Regions from separate parts of the Luteibacter sahnii genome, predicted to be linked through region 1. Evidence: riboswitches for the same ligand, from Rfam matches in the RefSeq annotation. Region 1 holds a riboswitch; each other region holds the start of a gene.

What was found. A riboswitch is a leader RNA that binds a small molecule or an ion and turns the genes downstream of it on or off. The one in region 1 is predicted to bind cobalamin.
Region 2: it holds a riboswitch for cobalamin, as region 1 does, so the genes downstream of both, btuB (TonB-dependent vitamin B12 receptor) here and metE (5-methyltetrahydropteroyltriglutamate--homocysteine S-methyltransferase) in region 1, are expected to answer to the same signal.
Region 3: it holds a riboswitch for cobalamin, as region 1 does, so the genes downstream of both, PI246_RS15775 (TonB-dependent receptor domain-containing protein) here and metE (5-methyltetrahydropteroyltriglutamate--homocysteine S-methyltransferase) in region 1, are expected to answer to the same signal.

The regions. Positions count from the first base shown of each region.
Region 1 covers NZ_JAQLOK010000002.1:885,636-887,894, reverse strand. The annotation lists gene metE (5-methyltetrahydropteroyltriglutamate--homocysteine S-methyltransferase) at 1-1,308, opposite strand, end outside; cobalamin riboswitch at 1,467-1,685, opposite strand; gene PI246_RS09330 (glycosyltransferase) at 1,729-2,259, shown strand, end outside.
Region 2 covers NZ_JAQLOK010000003.1:373,483-375,741, forward strand. The annotation lists gene PI246_RS11925 (acyltransferase family protein) at 1-1,103, shown strand, start outside; cobalamin riboswitch at 1,067-1,300, shown strand; gene btuB (TonB-dependent vitamin B12 receptor) at 1,416-2,259, shown strand, end outside.
Region 3 covers NZ_JAQLOK010000007.1:54,610-56,868, forward strand. The annotation lists gene PI246_RS15775 (TonB-dependent receptor domain-containing protein) at 1-1,351, opposite strand, end outside; cobalamin riboswitch at 1,490-1,729, opposite strand; gene PI246_RS15780 (TonB-dependent receptor) at 1,953-2,259, shown strand, end outside.

The sequences.
Region 1 (2,259 bases):
GATGGTGGTGGTGGGCAGGTCGGGCAAGCCGAAGCGCTCGCGCTGCACGGCCGAACGGTGGGCATAGGCCGAGCGACGCTGGGCGAATTGCGGCGTGAGGCCGCGCACGCGGGCCCGGACATCCGCGCGTACCACCTCGGGCGAGGCCTGCCGCGCGGCGAGGGTTTCGCGTTGCCGATCGAGGACGCGGATCGCGGTCGCGTCGCCGGTGCCGGCATCCGCGTAACACCGTAACTCGCCGATCTTCTGCCGCGCGAACGACAGCCACGATGCGATGTGCGACGGCAGCCGCGTTTCTTCCTCGGCGTCGAACGGCACATGCAGCAGCGAGCACGACGTGGACAACCACAGGCGATCCGCGGACACGCGTTCGAGCAGCCGGGCGACGCGTGGCTGGAGGATGCCGGGATCGCTCAGCCACACGTTGCGGCCGTCGATGATCCCGGCGGACAGCACGCGATCGGACGGCAGCGCGTCGAGCACGCGCTCAAGCTGTCCGGGTGCGCGGGCGAGGTCCACGTGCAGCCCCGCGACCGGCAATGCGCCGGCGAGGGCGAGGTTGTCGTCCAGCGCGCCGAAGTAGGTCGCCAACAGCACGCGCACGCGGCCCTGTGCGGCGATCGCGTCGTAGGTGCGGCGCAGCGCAGCGCGCGTGGCCTCGTCCAGGTCGAGCACCAGCACGGGCTCGTCCACCTGTACCCAGTCCGCGCCCGCGTCCGCCAACGCGTCGAGCAGGCCGAGCCAGGCGGGCAGCAGGGCGTCGAGGAGGTCGAGTGCCGCGCTGCCGTCCACCGTCTTGGCCAGGCGCAGGAAGCTCACCGGGCCCAGCAGCACCGGGCGGGCCCGGTGGCCGGCGTCCACCGCCTCGCGGAACTCCCCGACGAGCTTCCCGGGACGGGCGGCGAAGACCTGGCCGGCGACGAGTTCGGGGACGATGTAGTGGTAGTTGGTATCGAACCACTTGGTCATTTCCAGGGCATGCAGGTCGACGCCGCTGTCCTGGTGTCCGCGTGCCATGGCGAAGTAGGCCGCCAGCGGGTCGCGCGCCTGCAGGGTGCGGTAGCGATCGGGAATCGCGTCGACCGCGACGGCCGCGTCGAGCACGTGGTCGTACAACGAGAAGTCGTTCACGGGCACGCTGTCGGCGCCCGCGTCGCAGGCGAGCTTCCAGTGGCGCCGGCGCAGGCTGGCGGCGACCGCGAGCAGGTCGTCGGTGGTGGTGTCTCCCTTCCAGTGGCTCTCCAGCGCGCGCTTGAGTTCGCGGCGCCGGCCGATCCGGGGAAACCCGAGGTACGTAACGTGTGGCATGAGTGGACATCCTCTTCAGTGGCAAAGAGGAGGGAAGGGCGGCAAGCCGCGTGCCACCCGGCGCGAGCCCGGCGGCGTGGTGCTGACCGTCGACCTTCGCCCCCGCGGGCGAACCGGTGCCGCCCCGGCGGGAGCGGACCCAGGTCGGACGGAGAGACGTCGCTCCCCGGCTGGCGGCAGGTCTTCGGGCTCGTGGATGTGGCATCGTCGATGCCGCCTCGACCGTCGCTTCCCGAAAGCGCGGACGCTTTCAGTGCGTTTGACGGGCTCGTCTCCACATACCGCTGCGGGGCAGCGCCGGATTCCCACCGGCTTCCCTCTTAGCTTTATCTTTGTATTCGAATACGAAGATAAAGACCGCTGGCGACCCGGAAATTAGTCGTCCGCACGGCGGAAGTCAAATGCGCCACCATGGGGGGCATGAAGCCAGGCCATGTCGTGATCGCAACGGTGGGATCGCAGGGCGATCTCTTTCCCTTCCTTGCCGTGGGCCGGGAGCTCGTCCGCCGTGGCCACCAGGTGACGGTCGGCGCGCACGGCATGCACCAGCAGGCGGTGGCCGCCGCCGGGCTGGAGTTCATCAACGCCACGGGCATCGCCGAGCCCGATGACAAGGCAGCGTTCGCCGCGCGCGCTTTCCATCCCGTGCGGGGGCCACGCTTCGTCGTGCGCGACCTCGCCGCGGTCGACGTGGCGGCGAGCTACGCGGCGTTGGCGCCGGTCTGCGCCGGGGCAGACGCCATCGTCACCACCACGCTGGCATTCGCGGGTCAGATCCTCGGCGAGACCCGGCCATTGGCCTGGCTGTCGGCGGTGCTGTCGCCTTCGGTGTTCCTTTCCGCCGACGATCCGCCGGCGACCGGCGTGGCGTGGTTCGATCGCTACGTGCGCGCGTCGTCGCGCCGGGGGGCGTGGCTGCAACGCGCCGCACGCGTGGCGACGCGCTCGTGG
Region 2 (2,259 bases), on a different contig from region 1:
ATACCCTGCGCGCCATCGCAATCGTCTGGGTGATGCTGTTCCATAGCTACCTGCTCGGCGGCCTGGGCGACGGCTTCGGCCTGCTCGAAACGTCAGGCTGGATGGGTGTCGACCTGTTCTTCGTGCTAAGCGGTTACCTCATCGGCCGCCAGGTGCTGGCGTCGGTCGCCGCAAACGGCACGGTCGACCTGGCCGAATTCTATCGGCGGCGCGCCTTTCGCATCCTGCCCGCGTTCGCCGTGGTGCTGGTCTTGTACCTGTGCTGGCCTGCCTGGCGCGAAACGCCCTTGATGCAGCCGTGGTGGCAGTTTCCGACCTTCACCTTCAACCTGCTGTTCGACGCACCGGAGCGTTCGGCGTTTTCGCATGTGTGGTCGTTGTGCGTGGAGGAACACTTCTACCTGGTGTTTCCGTTCCTCGCCCTGGCCCTGGCCAGGCGGCCGTCGTTGCTCCGGGGGCTGGCCGTTCTGGGGCTGGTCGTGGTCGGTGGCGTGATCCTGCGCGCGTGGCTATGGCAGACGCAGGTCGCCCATGCCGACCCGGAGGGGCCATCCTACCTGCGCTACCTCTACTACCCCACTTACGCGCGATTGGACGGCCTGGTCGCCGGTGTCTCGCTCGCGGCCTGCGCGGTGTACCGACCCGCGTGGATGGCTGGCTTGCACGCGCGGCAGGGCCGTCTGCTGACGCTCGCCGGTGTGCTGCTCATCCTTTCCCTGGCCGTGTTCACGGGGCGGCGCACGGCGTTCTGGTCTTGCGTGCTCGGATACCCGTTGCTGGCGACCGCCATGGCCGCCTTCGTCGCCGCATGCAGCGCGACACGCGGCCCGGTCGCCGTTCGCCTGCCGGGGGTGGGCTGGCTCGCCCGCGCGTCCTACAGTCTCTACCTGAGTCACAAGGGGGCGTTTGCTCTGACCGCGGCCGCCCTTGGCGACCACCTGGCGGCGCATCGTTTCCTCCGTTTTGCCGTGTTCGCCGCCACCACGCTGGCCTGCGGCGCCCTGCTGCACTACACGGTCGAGCGCCCCTGCCTGCGCTGGCGCGACCGGCACGCGCGTGGTTCGGCTACACTGCCCGGGCCCAAGGTGATCGCCGACGTCTGACGACGGCGATTGAAACGGGAATCCGGTGACGCGCGGGCGCTCTCGCGCCGCGCCATTCCGGAGCTGCCCCCGCAACGGTAAGCGAGTGAACGACCGGCTCTACGCCACTGTGCCCCTGGCATGGGAAGGCGCCGGTCCGATGGGACGCACGTCCCATGCCCGCAAGCCCGGAGACCGGCCTCGAGGCGACACCGGACTGGCGGAGGGCCTGTCGAGGGTGGCCGTCCATCGTCGGCGCTCCCCGTCTCCCTGCGTCCGTCCCACGCATCCATGCCGCGCGGGTTGGCGCGGCTCGTAGGGAGTGACACCACGATGTTCCGTTCGTCCCGCCTCGCGCTCGCCGTCGCGACGGCTTTCGTCTTGCCTGCCCTTGCCCAGGCCGACGAGGTGTCCACCGACCTCGACCAGGTCGTCGTCACCGCCTCGCGCACCGAACAGGCCGCCTCGCAGGTGCTGGCCGCGTCCACCGTCATCGATCGCGCCGACATCGAGCGCTTGCAGCCCAGCTCCCTCGCGGAGTTGCTGCGCGGCGTGCCGGGCGTGTCCATCGCCAACAACGGCGGACCGGGCAAGTCGACCTCCGTGTTCATGCGCGGCACCGACGCGGACCACGTGCTGGTGCTGGTGGACGGCGTGCGGATCGGGTCGGTCACCTCCGGCACCGCCGCGTTCCAGGATATTCCGGTCGACCAGATCGAACGGATCGAAATCGTAAGGGGTCCGTACTCGAGCCTTTACGGCTCCGAAGCCCTGGGCGGTGTCATCCAGATCTTCACCCGCCGGCCGCAGGGCGCCTTCGTGCCCAGCTTTTCGCTGGGCGTCGGCAGCTGGTCCACCCTGCGTGGGTCGGCGGGCTTCGCCGGCAGCGGCAAGCAGGGCTGGTACGCGGTGGAAGCCACGCACGACCAGACCGACGGCATCAATGCGTGCCGGGGCAAGCCCAGCCCGGGCGGCGGCGGGTGCTACACCTACGAACCGGACCGCGACGGTTATCGGAACAACGCGCTCTCGCTCAAGGGGGGCTGGCGCTTCGACGAGCAGTGGGACGCCGACGCGAGCGCCATGCGCAGCGAAGGCCGCAATCACTACGACGGTACCAGCAGTAACTTCGCCGCGTCCGCCACGCAGGCTGTCGGCGGCCGCGTCCGCTACCGCC
Region 3 (2,259 bases), on a different contig from region 1:
TGAGATCGACCGGTGCGCCATAGGGGTAATACTCGTCGTTGAAGGTCGGCGCGTGGAAGGCGCTGCCGTACGAGGCCGTGACCTTCAGGCCCTGGCCGAACGCAAACCCATAGGCGGCGGAGCCGGTGGTGTGGTTGCCGAACTGGTCGTTGTGGTCGTGGCGGGCCGACAGCTGGATCTCATGCGGGCCGAACACGCCCTGGTAGAGTGCGAACACGCCCGTGTTGTCACGCCGGTCCTTCAGGTAATCGGTGTCGCTGCGCAGGCGCTCCTGCTGCAGGTCGACGCCGGCGCTGAGGGTCTGGCCCGGGGCGAGCGCGACGTCGTTCTGCCACGAGGCCTGATTGCGCCGCGAGTAGAGGTAACCGACGCGATACCTGTCCGGGTCGGTGACGATCGGCGCGAACGTCACCGGATCGCGCACCGTCTTGCCCAGGCCGTTGAGGTAATTGTCGGCCCGGTCCTGGTTCTGGCCCAGGGCCAGCGACATGCGCCAGCCGGCCATCACGTCGACGCCGAGCTTCGCACCGGCCACCTGTTGCGACCGCCGGGTGAGGTTCTGGAAATCGCCGTCGTATTCGATGGTGCCCTTGCTGCGCATCCAGGTGCCGGTCAGTTCCGTGCCGTCGTCCCAGCGATAGCCGCCGGCCAGCGCGCCGTTATAGGTGCGGTAGGCGTCGTCGTCCGGTTCGTCGGTGAAGCAGCCCTTGGACCCCTGCGCCGCGCCGATGCGGCACGCGTTGATGCCGGCCGTGTACTGGCCGCCGAGGCTGGCGTTGTACCAGCCGTGCGTGGTGCCCCCGGAGACGCCGACCTGGCCCTGGGTGTATCCGTGGCTACCCGTGCCGACCGACACGGTCGGTGCCGGCGGCTGCCCCGCCTCGCCGTGACGGGTGAAGATCTGGATCACGCCGCCGATCGCATCCGAGCCGTAGAGGCTCGAGCGCGGGCCACGCACGATTTCGATGTGGTCGATCTGTTCCACCGGGAGCTGTTCGTAGGCGGGCAGGCCGGCGCCGACGGTGCCCACACGGACGCCGTCGACCAGCACCAGGGTGTGCGCGCTGTTGGTGCCGCGCATGAAGAGCGACGTCTGCTGGCCGATACCGCCCGTGTTCGCCATGACCACGCCGGGCAGGCCGGTGAGCAGGTCCTGGACGCTGGTCGGTTGCAGGCGGTCGATGTCCTCGCGCGAGATCACGGTCACCGGGGCGAGCACCTCGTCGAGCGGGGTGGGCGCGCGATTGGCGGTCACCACGACCGGATCGAGCCGGTCGCCGGCGACGCCGTCGGCCGCGTGCGCGGAGGCGATGGACGACAGCAGGGCCGTCGCGAGCAGGGTCTTCTTCATGAAACGGGTCCTCGTCACGCTGCGATGGACGTCGCGACGGGAAGACGAACGACGCGCACGACCGGGGCCGCGGGCGGTCCGGATCCGCCCGCCGCGAATCGTCCGAATAAGAAAACGGCCGCATCTGAGAGGCTTCTCAGGCGGACGTTCGCGCGGGCCGGTCTCCGGACTCGCGCCGGCCATCGACGATGGCTCGCCGCCGGCACCTTCCCATCCTCAAGGACAGTGGCGTCGGCCGGCGGCGGAGGACCCAGGGGACCTCGCGGCGCATACCGTTGCGGGGGCAGTGCCGGCCTTGCCGCATTGGCGGCGCACCGGCTTCCCGTTTCATCCCGTCGGCCGAACGCCGGCCGGGACACCCGAACGGGCGCCACTTTAGCCACGGACGGGCGCCAAGTCACGAATTTCTAACGATCGCTTGACATTCGCAATCTTTTGCGGGTAGTTGGTCATCGATGTCGCCGGGCGCAAGTTCTTGCGCCGACAGGGGGCGGTCGACCCGGGGGATCCGGTCGGGCGTGGCGACATCGCGTTTGAACGTTGGGCCCGGCCGAGCCGCGGACGGGCCCTTTGGCGGTTCAATTCGGGGAGACACCACACCATGCAGATGTGCCATTCCGGCGGCCGCGCGCCGCGTCGCTCCACCCTGTGCCTCGCGCTGGCCCTGTGCTTCGCCAGCGGGTCGGTCATGGCCCAGTCCAATGCGTCCGGCGTCGTTTTCGGCCGCGTCGCGCAACCGGAGGGCGCCACGGTGCGCCTGGAAAACCTCGACACCGGCTTCGCCCGCGATACCGGCGTGGACGCCGAGGGTCGCTACCGCGTGCCGTCGTTGCCGATCGGCCGCTACAAGGTGACGCTGCAACGCGGCGGCCAGGTCGTGGAGAGCCGCGACAACGTGCAGGTGAACA